Regions from separate parts of the Bacillus sp. PK3-067 genome, predicted to be linked through region 2. Evidence: riboswitches for the same ligand, from Rfam matches in the RefSeq annotation. Region 2 holds a riboswitch; each other region holds the start of a gene.
What was found. A riboswitch is a leader RNA that binds a small molecule or an ion and turns the genes downstream of it on or off. The one in region 2 is predicted to bind thiamine pyrophosphate.
Positions count from the first base shown of each region.

Region 1: it holds a riboswitch for thiamine pyrophosphate, as region 2 does, so the genes downstream of both, thiC (phosphomethylpyrimidine synthase ThiC) here and tenA (thiaminase II) in region 2, are expected to answer to the same signal.
Region 3: it holds a riboswitch for thiamine pyrophosphate, as region 2 does, so the genes downstream of both, thiT (energy-coupled thiamine transporter ThiT) here and tenA (thiaminase II) in region 2, are expected to answer to the same signal.

Region 1 covers NZ_CP096490.1:5,130,760-5,136,390, forward strand. The annotation lists gene cydA (cytochrome ubiquinol oxidase subunit I) at 1-94, shown strand, start outside; gene M1D73_RS26520 (cytochrome d ubiquinol oxidase subunit II) at 87-1,112, shown strand; gene M1D73_RS26525 (arsenic transporter) at 1,504-2,862, shown strand; gene thiC (phosphomethylpyrimidine synthase ThiC) at 2,964-4,724, opposite strand; TPP riboswitch at 4,839-4,954, opposite strand; partial or broken gene M1D73_RS26535 (L-lactate permease) at 5,026-5,097, opposite strand; gene M1D73_RS26540 (transposase) at 5,143-5,412, shown strand.
Region 2 covers NZ_CP096490.1:2,492,311-2,497,941, reverse strand. The annotation lists gene M1D73_RS12810 (heterocycloanthracin/sonorensin family bacteriocin) at 1-71, opposite strand, end outside; gene M1D73_RS12805 (DUF3937 domain-containing protein) at 627-890, opposite strand; gene tenA (thiaminase II) at 1,288-1,977, opposite strand; TPP riboswitch at 2,105-2,210, opposite strand; gene ddlB (D-alanine--D-alanine ligase) at 2,284-3,198, opposite strand; gene pdxR (MocR-like pyridoxine biosynthesis transcription factor PdxR) at 3,203-4,651, opposite strand; gene M1D73_RS12785 (homoserine dehydrogenase) at 4,741-5,631, opposite strand, start outside.
Region 3 covers NZ_CP096490.1:4,765,410-4,771,040, forward strand. The annotation lists gene feoB (ferrous iron transport protein B) at 1-291, opposite strand, end outside; gene M1D73_RS24600 (FeoA family protein) at 288-515, opposite strand; TPP riboswitch at 710-811, shown strand; gene thiT (energy-coupled thiamine transporter ThiT) at 898-1,566, shown strand; gene M1D73_RS24610 (sensor histidine kinase) at 1,774-3,627, opposite strand; gene M1D73_RS24615 (response regulator transcription factor) at 3,624-4,313, opposite strand; gene M1D73_RS24620 (class D sortase) at 4,353-4,973, opposite strand; gene M1D73_RS24625 (LPXTG cell wall anchor domain-containing protein) at 5,063-5,551, opposite strand.

The DNA of each region.
Region 1 (5,631 bases), 2.6 Mb from region 2:
CGCTATTTTAACAGTCATTGTTCTACGGACATTCTTTAGAAGACATCCATTAAAGAATGATTTACAACACCAAGGAGGCGATTCTCATGCATGAGGAAAGTATTGCAATCATCATCTTATGGGCCCTTATTTTCGTATACAGTATATTAGGGTCCATCGATTTTGGAGCTGGTTTTTGGGGCATGGTATACGCCAAACATCCAACTCTCGCTGCCAAACTAGCGAATCGGTACTTATCACCCACTTGGGAAGTAACAAATACGTTTCTTGTTTTCGTCGTTGTCGCATTTCTCGGCTTCTTTCCGAAAGCGGCCTTTACTCTTGCGACAGTAATGTTCGTACCAGTTATGTTAATTTTAGTGCTCGTTGCAGTACGTAGTACGTTTATGGTATTTGCTTACTCCTTACCAAAATATCAGTACCTTCTTCGGGTTATTTCAGGTATTACTGGTCTCTTAATTCCAGCACTATTAATTACCGTTTTACCCGTTACAGAGGGAGCCTATATTACAATGTCTGAAGGAAAAGAAGTACTCCTGTATGGAAAACTTCTTTCTAGCCCGGTTATCTACTGTTATATGCTCTTCGGACTAACGTCTGAACTATTTCTCTCCTCTCTCTTTCTTGCTGATTTTGCGAGAGAACAAAGTTCAGAAGATACGTATAGAATTTATAGAAGAAATGCTATCATTCTTGGTCCTGCAACGCTCGTTACAGCAATCATCGCCCTCGTTGTAATGGACCCAGAAACACATTGGCTTATGCAAGGATTAATAAAGCAATTCCCGTGGTTTACAGTTTCTATTGTTTTATTCGTTATCGGATACTCGTCCCTTTGGTGGACAAACAAAAAATACAATACACTAGGATACCCTCGCATTGCCGTTTTAGCTGTCGTCGCTCAATATGCATTTGCCAGCTACGCTTACGGCGTCGCGCATTTACCTTATATTATTTATCCTGACGTAACTGTATTTACAAGCTTTACAACGAAAGAAACGTTCTATGCACTGCTCATTCTATACGCAATTGGGATTGCAATTTTATTACCAGGATTTATTTTCTTCTGGAATTTATTCTTGAAGGATCGTACTTTTTTGAAGGAAAAATAATATAGTCTTGGAGTCTGTCCCAAAAGGCATTTTGGAATAGACTCCTTTTGTCATGTTTTGTCGATAAGTCGATATATTTTAAAAATCGCTGATATATTTTAAGTTGCGCCGATATATTTCAATAATCGCTGATATATTTTAAGTTGCGCCAATATATCTCCATAATTGCCCATATAAATCTCATTTACTACCTTACTGCCCAATCAATTTATAGACTCCTATCACAATAGTTATTTCACTACGAGTGACACTTGTCCTTTAGCTTGAAAAACACATATTCGCTTCATCTCGTTATACGTCTAGTTCTTCTTATTTTTTGCTGAATATACTACCAATATAAACTTGAGACAAGCTACATCTGTTCAAGGGAAAATAGAAAGGTAGGCAAAATATGAGCATTGAAATATGGATTACTATTATTGTATTCTTCTTAACGATGATCGTTATCTTTTGGCGGCCTCGAGGTTTGAATGAGGCGTGGCCAGCAGCAATCGGAGCTGGTATCATCATAATTACTGGACTTGTATCAAAACCAGACGTCATGGATATTATAAGTAAAATTGGCGGTGCTTCCATAACAATATTAGCGACCATCGTCATGGCAGTTATATTAGAAAGCTTCGGCTTCTTCCATTGGTCCGCAGCGAAACTGGCAAATCTAGCGAAAGGTTCTGGACGCCGTCTATACTGGTATATTCAATTATTATGTTTTCTTATGACTCTTTTATTTAATAACGACGGTAGTATTTTAATTACAACTCCCATTTTAATTCTTCTTCTAAAAAACCTTCAATTAAAACCACATCAACAAATTCCTTATTTATTAAGCGGAGCTTTAATCGCTACCGCATCTAGTGCACCAATTGGTGTAAGTAATATCGTAAACTTAATTGCATTAAATATCGTTAATATGACTCTTTATATGCATACTGCTATGATGTTTGTACCTGCAACATTAGGCTTATTATTTATGTCATGGCTCATGTATACAGTTTTGAAGAAAAAACTTCCGAAAAAATTACCTGTTTCTTCATATGATATTGAAGAAATTTTCTTCACGAAAAACTTCCATCCACTAAAAGGAAATAATTCTGTTGATACGAAACAAAAACGGACAAGATTCATGTTAAAAGTATTAGGTTTCGTCTTCCTGATGCGCTGTCTTCTATTCGTTGCATCCTTCTTATCCATCCCAATTGAAATCGTTGCAGTACTTGGTTCACTCGTTCTTCTCATTTGGAGATGGTACTACTTACGAACAAATCCTGTCGACATTTTGAAAAAGACACCGTGGCACATTTTAATTTTCGCCTTCTCTATGTACGTCATTATTTACGGACTCCACAACGCAGGATTAACAGCTGCACTTGTACAATGGCTCGAGCCAATTGTGAATCAGCATCTACTCTATGCTAGCTTTGCAATGGGCGGACTTGTATCCATCCTCTCTAACGTCTTCAATAACCATCCTGCCCTTATGATTGGTACAATCACATTAACAGAAATGGGACTAGATCCAGTCACATTAAAAACAATCTATCTTGCAAACATCATTGGTAGTGACATCGGTTCACTATTACTACCAATTGGTACACTAGCTTCACTCATTTGGATGTATATTCTGAAACAAAACAAAATTAAAGTAAAATGGAAAGACTATTTAAGTGTATCCCTTATCGTTATCCCGCTCACAACAGTCGTCACACTATTCCTCTTATTCTACTGGGTACATCTCTTCTTTGCCTTATAAACAACAGAATCCCCATTTGCTACCGTCTTAGCAAATGGGGATTCTTCTATAATAAAGTTAGGTACTACAGTGTGATCAATCAAGTAAAGAGGTGTAACATATTATTGATATAAATGACTACCAGCTTCTTTAAATTCTTCTGCTTTCTCTTTCATTCCTTTTTCAATTGCTTCTGTCGTTTCTAAATCATTTTCTTTTGCATACTCACGAATATCATGCGAAATTCTCATACTACAAAACTTCGGTCCACACATTGAACAGAAGTGAGCTGTCTTTGCCCCTTCTGCAGGCAATGTTTCATCGTGATATTCCATCGCACGTTCAGGATCTAAAGATAAATTAAATTGATCGCGCCAACGGAATTCGAAACGTGCTTTTGAAAGTGCATCATCACGCTGATGAGCCGTTTTATGTCCTTTCGCAAGATCAGCCGCATGCGCTGCAATTTTGTACGTAATAACACCCGTGCGTACATCATCTTTGTTTGGCAAACCTAAATGTTCTTTCGGCGTTACATAACAAAGCATCGCCGTTCCAAACCAACCGATCATCGCAGCTCCAATTGCCGATGTAATATGGTCATAACCTGGTGCAATATCTGTCGTTAGTGGCCCAAGTGTATAAAACGGCGCGCCCTGACAAATATCAAGCTCTTTCTCCATATTCTCTTTAATTAAGTGCATCGGTACGTGTCCAGGTCCTTCAATCATAACTTGCACATCATGTTTCCAAGCAATTTTCGTTAATTCGCCAAGTGTTTCAAGCTCAGAGAATTGTGCTTCGTCATTTGCATCTGCAATCGATCCTGGACGTAATCCATCTCCAAGAGAGAACGAAACATCGTACTGCTTCATAATTTCACAAATCTCTTCAAAATGAGTATATAGGAAGTTTTCTTTATGATGGAATAAACACCACTGCGCCATAATCGAACCACCACGCGAAACGATACCTGTCGTACGCTTTGCAGTAATTGGAATGTAACGAAGCAATACACCAGCGTGAATCGTAAAGTAATCAACGCCTTGCTCCGCTTGCTCAATTAACGTATCACGGTACACTTCCCATGTTAAATCTTCTGCAATTCCATTTACCTTTTCAAGCGCTTGATAAATCGGCACAGTTCCAACTGGTACAGGCGCATTACGAATAATCCACTCACGCGTCGTATGAATGTTTTTACCTGTAGATAAATCCATAATCGTATCTGCACCCCAGCGCGTTGCCCACGTCATCTTCTCTACTTCTTCTGCAATAGAAGAAGATACAGCAGAGTTTCCGATATTTGCATTTACCTTCACGTGGAAATTACGCCCGATAATCATCGGTTCTGCTTCTGGATGATTAATATTCGCTGGTAAAATAGCGCGGCCTTCTGCGATTTCCTTACGAACAAACTCCGGCTCTACTCCTTCACGAATTGCAACGTATTCCATCTCAGACGTAATAATGCCATTACGCGCATAATGCATTTGCGTAACATTTGCACCTTGCTTCGCTCTAAGCGGCTGGCGATCCATTTGCGGGAAAACAGGTGTATGTTTCGAAGCCACTTTCACACCATCATCCTCTGGTTTCACCTCGCGCCCTTCATATGCCTCTACATCCCCGCGCTCCATGATCCAAGAATGACGCGGCGTTGGAATTCCCTTTTCCAGCTCCACTTTATACGCCGGATCCGTATAAGGACCGCTCGTATCATACACACGGACTGGAGGATTTGGGATGCCGTTCGTTTCGCTTTGTTCAATCTCACGCATCGGCACTTTCATGCCTGCGCGTGGTCCATCCACATATACTTTCTTACTCCCTGGTAAACTCGATTTCAATTCAATTTGCTCAGCTGAAACAGACTGTTTCATAACCTTTGTTGCCTCCCCTGTTCGTGACAAGGACGAGATATGGCCAGCGCATGCCAAAATAAAAAGAGCCAGGTCCATAAAAAAATAAGGACCTGGCTCATAAAAGACATCATTATGTAAAGCCGTTAACTTCCCTACGCTGGTACGAGCCAGATCAGGTCCAAAGGGTTAAGAAGTTCACGCGCTTCTCTCTCAGCCTACGCATACGTTAGGCACCCCTAGTTTATCACTGATTTAATTTTCAATACTTTCCCATCATACACGATAATCTGAAAAATGCAAAGGTTATTTCTTTTTCTCTTTATGGAATCATCCACGTTAAATAATATGCTTGAACATACGTTATAATACCAACAATAATTATGAAGAACACCCTATTGTAAAAATAGTTTATGATTTAACATGGGAGTTTAAAAACATCTTCACCACAAAGAGTGTTGAGAATCTCAACCATTGTATTAAGAAAATTAAGAATACTAATATACAAGAGTTTAAGAACTTTACGAATGGATTAGCCCGGGATATTGAAGCTGTCAGAAATGCGGTAACTTATGAGAATAATAATGGTCTTGCCGAAGGGAGCATAAACAAGTTAAAGCTTATTAAAAGAATCATGTATGGTCGATGCAAATTCTCCACATTGCGGACAAAGATTCTACTTTTGGAGAGAATGAGACTTTTCAACTAACTCCGGGAAGAACCATTTTTTACTTGCCAAATACATTCATCAGTCCCGTTTGCCAAAGAGCCTTTGTCTCTGCTGTATTTCGCTACAACTGCTACTGTTACCTGCCATACAACCTGCAATAGAGATAGGTAACAATTTACTATACAAGGAACAAAATTGACCTGCTCCTCCATTTAGTGATTTAACTATCTTTATTATTCAGAGCTAAAACTCAAAGAA
Region 2 (5,631 bases):
CAATAGACAATATTTCCAGACCGGTAATCATTAAGGCTTAACGCTTGTAGTTCTTGTTGAAACTGATTCATTTTCATAACCTCCGTTTATAAAATACAACCTCATCGATACTTCCCTATATTCCTGTTCGTTACATCTAAGTAGAAATAGCGCTATAAACTAAGTTCAATACGTACACCAACAAAGTATGACTTATCACTAGATGATGCACCTTGTTCATATACCTATTTTTACTATGGGCTCATTTTTATAAAGTGAAACTTTAATCAGTGGGGTTTTGTTCATCCCCTACCTAACTTCTTTGCTTCCGCTGAATTTTGAGGTGGGGGGCTTACTGCCCGGCAAATAGCGGGATAAATAAAAATTAAAAAATATGAATTCTAGCGTCATATCTTCATACTTACTAAGTTCAATTAATTTCTCAATAATTATGATGCCATGTCCTATATATTTCCGTCTGCTGCTTAGATTTTTCTGTACTGTAAATGGCTTTCGCTATAACACCTCCAAGTGACCGGTTTCTATGACGGATATGAAATTCCAACAAAAAAAACCCTAATTAGGGCTTTTCATTCTATTTCTCCAGCAAAACTCTCTATGAAATTGCTAATTGAAAAAAGACACACTTAGATTGATGCGTCTTTTTGTGATGCCTCTTTTGTGAAATCATATAAAGCAATTGCGCCTAAAAGAACAAGTATACCTTGAGGAACATCTAGCAAAATAGTTTTCCAAATTTCTGGAATTACCCATTTGATATCTGCTGCTGTTTCAAGATATGTTTGGAAATAGCTGATTGTAAAATTAATGATTCCTAAAAATACAAACAACGATAAACCAAATCGAATTAATTTCTTATTTGTAAACATATAACACCTCTCAAAATTCATTGGATATTCCTGCTTTTGCTTCTTTATATTTTTATATCTTTATATCTAATTTTAACACATGAGGAACTCAAAAAAATACGATATGCATATTTGCATATCGTATTAACAACACTCCATGATAATATAGAAATTCCTGCAAAGAAAAAACAACTCCGTTACAGCTAACAGCTCGGGTTTCTTTTCTTATTTAACTTCATACCACCAACATTTACGTTCTTTGATTGTAAAATAAATGTGACAGAAGTTTATCCAGTTAATGCGTAGACAAGTAAATGAGCTAAATTATCGATATTCTATTTCGCCATTTCCGTAGCACTAATGACTTTACGCAAATTTGACAAGAAAAAATATATAGATAGGTATGATCCATACCTATCTATAACATTACTTCTATTCTTTATCCAATTACGTCTTTTACGTCTGTATCCACTGGCCACTTTTCTAATGTATAAGCCATTTCCCAAAATGAATATTCATATTGACTGCTAATAATAAAATGCTGTTTCATACGTTTGCGATCTGCCTCTGTTACTTTTTCAGCGATAATATCTAAACGTGTAATTTGTTCTTCAACTAGCGTACGGAACCAATCAGATCCATAAGCAGAAATCCATTCGTTATAAATTGGCTCTTCCGGCTGGCACTCTTTTAAGCGTTCGCCAATTTCATAATACAACCAATAGCAAGGTAAAATTGCTGCAATGGTATCTCCTAAATGCCCTTCATACGCAGCACGATACATATGTGAAGTATACGCATATGCAGTTGGCGCAGGAATAAAATTATCTTTTTCTTCTTTCGTTATCCCTAGTTTTTTAGCAAAATTCTCATGTAAAGATAACTCGGCCTCATATGTATTTTGAGCATGATGTGCCATACGAGCTGTCGTCTCTAATTCAAGAGCTTTTGCAGCTCCTAAAGTTTGTACTCTAGCAAAATGACTCAAATAATATGAATCTTGAAGCACATAATAGCGAAAACTAGCTAAATCTAATGTTCCTTCACCAAGTTTTTTTACAAAAGGATGGTTAAAACTCGCTTCCCAAATTGAATCTACTTCTTTACGTAATGATTGTGAAAAAGTCATTTAAATCCCTCCAATAATGTATAAAATATAAGTATTTATCCACAATTATTAAAGCTGTAAAATAAAAAAACTTTCTTTACAGGCGTAAAGAAAGTGAAATTGACAGTATTTATTTACTCATTAAATAGCAACGTCTTTCCCACTTCCCTACGCTGGCATTAACCAGATCAGGTACTAAGAGTCTCAAAATCACATTTGATCTCAGCCTATAAAAGGCCCCCCTAGTGGATAAATATTTTGTTTTTATAATGTATTCATCATAGCATACTTCGTGAAACTGTCAAAAAAATTCGTTATATAATTCCCTTAAAACCCTTCTTCTTTTCTAACTTTTAATGATGTTTCAATAATCATATCTAATAGTTTGCTATAACTAATTCCCGCTGCTTCTGCACTTTTGGGCAATAGGCTTGATTGTGTCATCCCTGGTAATGTATTAATTTCCATTACATATGGAATTCCGTCCTTCACCATCATATCAACTCTTGCATAAACACTACATTTTAATGCTTTATAACAAGCAAGTGAAGCTTTATTTACACGTTCCTTAATTTCTGCTGGAAGTTCGATAACTTCCTCAACCGTACTAGTATCATCATATTTTGCATTGTAATCAAAGAACTCGGCTGCATGTCGAATTGAAACTATAGGTAACTGTTTTCCATCCAGAATAGAACATGTAATTTCATCACCTTTTATATACTTCTCAATTACTACTTCAGAATCCCATTCGAATACAGTTTCTAGCATTGAGATCAATTCATTTTTATTGTAAACGATTTTCACCCCGACACTCGATCCGCCAGAGTTTGGTTTTACCACTAATGGAAATCCTAACTTATCTAACTCATCAAGATTTAGATCCTCCATTTTTGTAAGTTCAATCCAATCTGGTGTTTCTACACCTTCATAACGTAAAATCTTTTTCGAAATATTTTTATCCATACATATACTGCTAGATAACATATTACTTCCGCTATAAGGAATCCCTAAACTCTCCAGTGTTCCTTGAACTGTCCCATCTTCTCCGTATTTTCCGTGTAATGCGAGCAATGCAAAGTCAATGTCTTTCGCTTTTTCAATTAAATCCATTTTTTCGTTTAATGTAATTGGAACTATTTCATACTTATTTTTATCTAAATGAGCAATCATTTCATTCCCCGTCATAATTGAAACTTGTTTTTCAGACGATACCCCGCCCATAATAACACCGATTTTCATTTTCTCAACTCCAAATTTCATTTTTTAATGTATCACCAATTATTTTAATTCCACGAACTATTTCTTCTTCTTTCAAGCGCGAAAACCCTAATCGGAAAGTGTTTGCTCCTTCTCCATCAGAGTAAAAAACATCTCCAGGTGAAAACGTAACGCCTTTCTCATAACACTTTTGTAAAAGTGTGCGGGCATTCATATGCTCTTCTAGCTCTATAAATAAATGAAGTCCACCATCTCCAGTCATTCTTTTAAAAGGAATGTACTGGTTACATGCCCCGACAGCTAACTCATATTTTTTCTTATAAACAGACCTTGCCTTTTTTAAATATTTTTCAAAATATCCCTCATGTAAATATTGAAACAGAACAGCTTGATCTAGCGTAGATGTGTGAATCGTTCTTGCTCTTTTTACGCTTTCTAAATAATGAATCAGCTCTTTATCTGCAATAATCCAGCCTACACGTAAACCAGGGAAAAGTACCTTTGAAAAGCTACTAATATAAATCACATTATTGCCAGCTCCCGCAAAAGTTAATAATGGAGCTAAATGTGAACCTGAATAACGTAATTCTTCATTAAATCCGTCCTCTATAATAGGAACGTTGTATTTTGAGAATAACCTCATCAATTCCGTTCTTTTCTCTGAACTCGTAACAATACCGGTTGGATTATGATAAGAAGGAATTAAATAAGCAAAATCAAAATCTTTTTCACGCAAACTTTTTTCAACTGCATTCGTATCAATACCATCCTCATGCATATCAATCCCATGAACTTCAAGTCCATGCAAACGGAAAAGCTTAAGTGCAGCATGGTGAGTTGGATTCTCACAAATGACACGACCGGATTTTTTTGATAAAGAAGAGAGTACAATATCCAATCCTTCTGTAAATCCATTTGTAATTAGAATATCTTTATTCGAAATGTCTACACCTTTCATCTCCATGTAATGAAGTAAATAATTCATTAACGGTCTATATCCCTTTGCATATCCGTAGTTCAATACGATGTCCCCTTCAATGGACATACGAGTAAGAAAAGCTCTTTTGAAATTTTCAACATCAAATAGCTTCTCATCCGGGGCTATACTATTAAAAACAATCATTCCCTTTTCCCAACGAACACCATGTTTCATTAAATCTAATTCGTCCGCTAATGCGGTCACTGTATTAAGTTTATTTTTCCAATCTATTTCAACAGACGAAGTGTTAGATATATCCACCTTGGCAACAAAGTTCCCTTTTCCTTTAACTGCATAAATGAGTCCTTCTTGCTCTAAATCTGCATAAGCAGCGAGTACAGTGTTTCTACTCACACTTAGTAATTCACTTAGTTCCCTTGTTGATGGGATTTTTTGATCCCCGAGCAAATGCCCTTTCATAATCATTTTCTTCAAATAATCTTTCAATTGAATATAAACGGGACGTTCTTTAACAACTTTAAAATCCTTAAACAATTTCTTACCCCCTGCAATCATTTTTGCATATTTATTTCATTCTCAAAAGGTCCACGGCATATGTATTTTTTATAAAGGGCGGTACGGTCTTACAAATCTTTTCGATATAAGTTTATTACATCTTTTAAAGCTGCAGCTGCAGCGCCTCTTGGATTAGAAGCCCCACCAATTGTAGTAACTTGTCCCATCGTATCTGTAAAGAACGTAATTCCTTTTTCGGTTCCATTTACTTTTGCTAACGGATGATCTTTTTCTATTTGGCACGGTTCAACATTTAAATTCACATTGCCTCCCTCATCCTTATATGTTGATGCTATTAATTTAATAATTTTATGTTGTTCCTTAGCATTTCGAATTTGCTGTTTTGTAACGTGCTCGATTCCTTTTATATGTATATCAGTAAGTGTTTTCTCTGTTTCCATTAAGCTGTTTGTCAAAAGTAACAATTTACACGCACTATCTGAACCACTTATATCTAATATAGGGTTTGTCTCAGCAATTCCTTTATTTTGTGCTTCTTTCAGTGCTTCTTCAAATGTCATATCTTCCTCATACATTTTCGTAAGAATATAATTAGTTGTTCCATTTAATATTCCTTCTATTTTTTCAATACTGCAACCGGCTAAACTAAATTGTCCGATATCTAGTGTCGGTAGTGCAGCGGCTGTTGCACCGCTATATCGAATTCGTATATTTGCGCCTTTTGCTGCTTCATTTATTTCTCTCCAATTTGTAACGAGCGCACCTTTAGAAATTGCTACTATATCCATCTGTTTTTCAATCGCTTGTTTCATATATTGTTTCCCTGGATTTCCATCTTTAAGATTTGTAACTGTTGATTCTACCAATACAGTACCACTTATGCTAGTTGTTGCACGTTCCTTCGGATGATACTCTAAATATTTTTCAATTGCAGCGGTACCGCCACCATACATTAATAAATGATGAAGTGATAAGCCGTCTTCATTATGTATTGCAAT
Region 3 (5,631 bases), 2.3 Mb from region 2:
CGTTAAATGCATATTTCTTTCAAACTGCGAGGAATCTACGATATTTAACATATGATTAAATTCTTCTGTTAATAGAAAGTTTGTTACAACACCTTCATCACGTGAAACTGGATTTAAATCATAAACACCTGGTAAATCAATTAATGTTCCTTGTCTATCTTTTAATTTACCAACCTTTTTTTCTACTGTTACACCGCTCCAGTTTCCTACGTATTCATAAGAACCAGTAAGTGCATTAAATAATGATGTCTTCCCTGTATTCGGATTCCCTAGCAAAGCTACCTTATTCACGCTAATTCCACCTTTATCATTTTCGCGTCACAATGACGAATACTAATTAACTGTCCACGACACTCCAATGTACAAGGACCTTTGAACATCGCTTTCTGTTTCAGGCGAAGTTCGCTTCCTTCAGCAAGACCGAAAGCAGCTAGTCTACGCTTTAATAGCTGATCTAAAGACTGAATACTTTTTACTAACACTTTCTCTCCAATTTTAATATCTACTAAGCTCATAACCTTCCCCCTCAGAAGAGAATGATAATTATTTTCAAAAAAATTATACCACACCCAATTTCTCTTGTACTATACCCTTTTGCTTCATATTTATTAACATTTCGCTACAATTCTATTTCAATTATTGTCATACTGTATTCGTTTGCCATTCTCATCCATTTCGCTTACAATAAACAATAACAAATAAAGAATTTCGTTATCACTGGGGGAGCCATGCCGCTGAGAGGGAACACTTCGTTCCGACCCTTCGAACCTGTTAGTTAATGCTAACGCAGGGATTGTGCAAACGTCCGAAATACATACCTCATTTTTATTTACGTATTTCGTATCCTCCTATGATATCTATTCTTTTTTGTACAACTTGGATTTAGGGGGAGACAACATGCGTAACACCAATTTACAAGCGATGATCGAATCTGCTATTCTTGCAGCCTTCGCCATGATTATCGATATTTTACCATTATCACTTAAACTTCCAACAGGCGGTTCTATCTCATTCGCTATGATTCCTATTTTTATTATTGCTTACCGCTGGGGCTTTAAATCAGCTTTCTTAGGCGGTTTAGTTTGGGGACTATTACAAATTGTCGTGGGAGATGCTTATATTTTAACACCTGTTCAAGCATTCATTGAGTACTTCATTGCCTTTGCTTTTATCGGATTTGCTGGCTTATTCTATCGTCCAATTCAAAAAGCACTTTTAACATCCAATGAAAATAGCTTAGAACAATCAAATTTAGGTAACCGTAAAGACAAACCTTCATCAAAACAAAATCAGGGTAAGAAAGTCCTTGCTTATATTATCCTTGCTACATTTATCGGTAGCTTTGCTCGCTATTTCTGCCACTTTATTGCCGGCATTATTTTCTGGGGACAATATGCGCCGAAAGGTCAATCGGCTGTGTTATATTCATTAATCGTAAATGGAAGTACAATGCTTGGTTCTTTTATTTTATGTACCGTTTTACTTATATTTTTATTTATCACTTCACCACGCTTATTCAAGAGCATCAGTGCTTATCAAATGAATACACAAAAAAAGGGCGCTTAATGAGCGCTCTTTTTTCATATCGTAATATCAATTAAAAATACAATAAATGCGCAAAAGAAAATAAATACCATTATACTTAGCCAATTGCTATGCACGGTTCATCGACTCCTTACATAACCTCATTTTCTAAACAAATTATACTGATTAAAAATAAAGATTAGGTAAAGATAATATGAAAATAAATTAAAAAAGCATAGATCATATTGTCTACGCTTTTTTCGGTAAATAGAAATAAAATAATACACCATCTTCTGTATTTTCTGCCCCATATTCAGCATCATGTAGTTCTAAAATATTCTTTGAAATAGCAAGCCCAAGCCCCGTCCCACCTTGTGAACGCTGACGAGCTGTATCCACGCGATAAAAACGATCCCAAATTTTATCTAATTGCTCTTCTTCAATATGAGTACCTTTATTTTCAATGCACACTTTTATACGATTCTTCTCATCTATTGTAGAAATAATAATATCCTCTTTATTTGGTGTATATCGTATAGCATTCGTAATGAAGTTCACGATGACTTGTTCAATCCGGCCTTGATTTGCAATCACTTCAAATGAACTTATATTTTTATGAATATGAAGTTCTTTTTTCTCTATTTCCACAGATAGATGTTCACATATACCTTCAATTACTGTATCAATATAAAACGAAGCTTTTTTCATTTTATATGTACCAGATTCAAATTTAGCTAACTCAAGCATATCCAAAATTAACGTATCCATTTTGTCTACTTCTCTCTCCATTGCCTGAAAATAATACTCTTTTTTATGTTCAGCTACCCCGTCTTTTAAAATAGAAATACAGCTTTTCATAATACTTAGCGGTGTTTTTAATTCATGTGAAACACCAGAAATGAATTCTTTTCGCGTCTTTTCTAACTTTCTTTCCTTTTCAATATCTTCTTCTAACTGTCCAATATGCGAATGGAGTTTATTTGATAGCACATTAATATTTTTCGATAAATCTCCAATTTCATCTTTCGAAGTAATCGGTATTTTTTCTGTGAAGTCTAAATGCGCTATTTTCTTTGTTGTATCATTTATTTTCAATAATGGCTTTGCAATTTGTTTTGAGTAATAGAACGAAGCTAAAAAAATAAGAACGACTACAAATGCAATGATATAGATATAATAATCTTGCACCATTTGTACAGCTTCATCTACCGGCTGTAAAGAAGCCATCGCATAAATATATGTTACCGATCCGTCTTTTTCTTTTATTGGTTTCATTAATAATTTATATTTTATATCATTCTTTTCGTAGTCCATTGTCTTTGTTGAATACTCTATTTGATTACTCTCTTTTAGTAACACATCCGTTTGAAATTCTTTTATACTATCCAAAAATAAAGTGTTTTTATAAATTGGATTTACGGGGCCTTTTACATCTGGAAACTGTACTTTCGTAACACGCCCTCCTATGTAAACATCTGGTTCTTGAGCAACTTGCTCCCGAACAGCCGGCTTCTTTTCCTTACCAACTTGTTCCACAGCTGCTTTCTTTTTCTCCTCATTTAATTTACTCATTTTCTCATTAAATGCTTTTTCTAACGGTTTATTAGATCCGCTTAAATTCTGCTTAGATAAAGAAAAAGAGAATGGAATAAAACTATCTTCTTTTCTCACTCCAGAAAAATAAATTTCTTGCCCTAAAAAATGCTCCGATAATTTATTATCAATCTCCTCTATATTGACGAGATTGCCTAAAGGAATTTTAAATATTTGTTGTCCAAAGCTCTTTTGTTGCCTACGATCTATCGTTACCTCAAAATAAAAATCATCTGCATGTTTTAAATTCCCGTTCTTATCTAATGTCGTAATCCACGTATTATTTTCTCTTAAAAAGTCTTGCTCTAGTTTCTGAATTTCTTCTGTATTTCCTGCATGATTTAAATAGTTCTTCTCAAAGGAATTTAAATTCACTTTAATATCTTCCACTTTTCGATTCGCATAATATTGTTTAAAAAATATCGTTTGTCCAATAAATATCGTCGCTAAAATTAACATGCATAATGCTGTTGTAAGAGTAAATAATTTTAGTACAATTCCATTCCTCATACATTGCCCTCAAATTTATAACCTGTGCGTACTACAGTTGTAATATACTTTGCTTTCTCTCCTAATTTATTTCTTAAATTACGAATATGGCTATTCACCGTTCGATCATCGCCAGCAAATTCATATCCCCAAATTCTTGAAATGAGTTGCTCTCGCGTTAAAACGATTCCTTGATTTTTCATGAAATACACCAATATTTCAAACTCCGTATGCGTTAAACTAACATCTGCCTCATCAACAGTAACAGTACGCGACGGAAAATGGACATGGATGCCATGAATCGATAACGTATCATCTTCGTTCTCTAAAGGTTTCTTCGATGCTTTTCTACTTTCTAATAATCGTTTCGCTCTTGCTAATAAAATTGGCGGACTATACGGCTTCGTCACATAGTCATCTGCCCCAAGTTCAAAACCGAGTAACGTATCGTCTTCATCTACGCGCGCCGTCAGCATAATAATAGGCACCTCGGACGTCTTTCGAATTCTTCGGCAAACAGACCATCCATCGAGTTCTGGCAACATAATATCTAAAATAACTAAATCAACCTCTTCTTCTTCAAATACAACTAAAGCCTCTTTCCCGTCCCTCGCTTCAAACACTACATATTGCTCACTTAAAAAATAATCTTTTAATATTTCACGTAATATGTCTTCATCTTCAACAATTAAAATATTTTTTGACATAATTTATATATCCCCCTCCCGCTTTCAGAAACTATAATTTCACTTTGAATAACTGCCAGTTAACTTCGCCTCGATAATATATCTATCTGGTGCATTCCCTATATAATTAAATGGGTAACAAGTTGTCAGTGTTAATATCGGTTCTTCTTTTTTTATAATAACAGTACGATCATCCGCATGAGTAATCCATGTCTTTTGAATTTCATATGTGTACGTTTTATTATCATACTCTAAAACAAGGGTATCCTTTTCTTTCAACTCTCCTAAATCTGTAAATACAGTATCTCGATGTCCACTTAGTACAGTATGTCCCCCTCCAGATGGAGTTGTCGTTAAATCACTAACGAACATACCCACTCCTTTTTTCAAAGTCGTATCATCCGCTCCCCAATATATAGAAAACTTCTTCTTTATTTTTGGTATGTTTAACATCGCTACCTTTTCTCCTTCTTTATGTTCTGTTTGAGAAGAAGGCACTTGAGAAGTTACAGGTGTTTCACGAGAAAGTTGAGTATCTTGTATATTTTTAAGACTCTTTATTTCTTCTGCAGTTAATTGCCCGGCAGAGCTTCTTCCTTTATACCATTCCACAGCATAATAGGATCCCATGAATAGCCCTATAGCCATCAATATGATACCGATATAATTGAGTAACTTCATTCTTCATTCCTCCATGCCAAAAATGGTAGGAGTAACCTACCATTTTTAATATATGAAATTATCCCATTCTTTATAGGAAAATATTTTATTTACGCTTTAATCTTATTGCGACGATTCAAACCAAATAATGTACCTACCGCTACAAGACATGCACTTAATCCCATCATTGCTACATTATTTGATGCTGTATTTGGTAATTTTTCACCTTGTACAACTGGCTTTGCTACTTCTTTTTTAGCTACTTCATTCTTTTGCTCGGCTTTTATCGCTGCTTCTTTTTTTGCCATATCGTTTTTTAACTGTTCTTGCGCTATTCTCTTTTTCTCTTCTTCACTTTTTTTCTCAGCTTTTATTGCTTCCTCTTTTTTAGCCATATCACTTTTTTCTTGTACTTGCGCTGCTTGCTTTTTCTCCTCATCACTCTTTTGCTGTTCCTTAATTGCTTCTTCTTTTTTAGCTTTATCTTGTTGCACTTGCGCTTCTTCCTTTGTTACTGTTCCAGTATCTGCACTCGCTACTGAAGAATATCCTACTGTTAAAAGTGCCATTGCACAAATTGGTAATAGTCTCTTTTTCATTTTCATTCTCTCCTTATATTTTATTCACATCAACTCGCACCGGATGTATTACTAGAATAAGCAAGAGATATAAATATAAG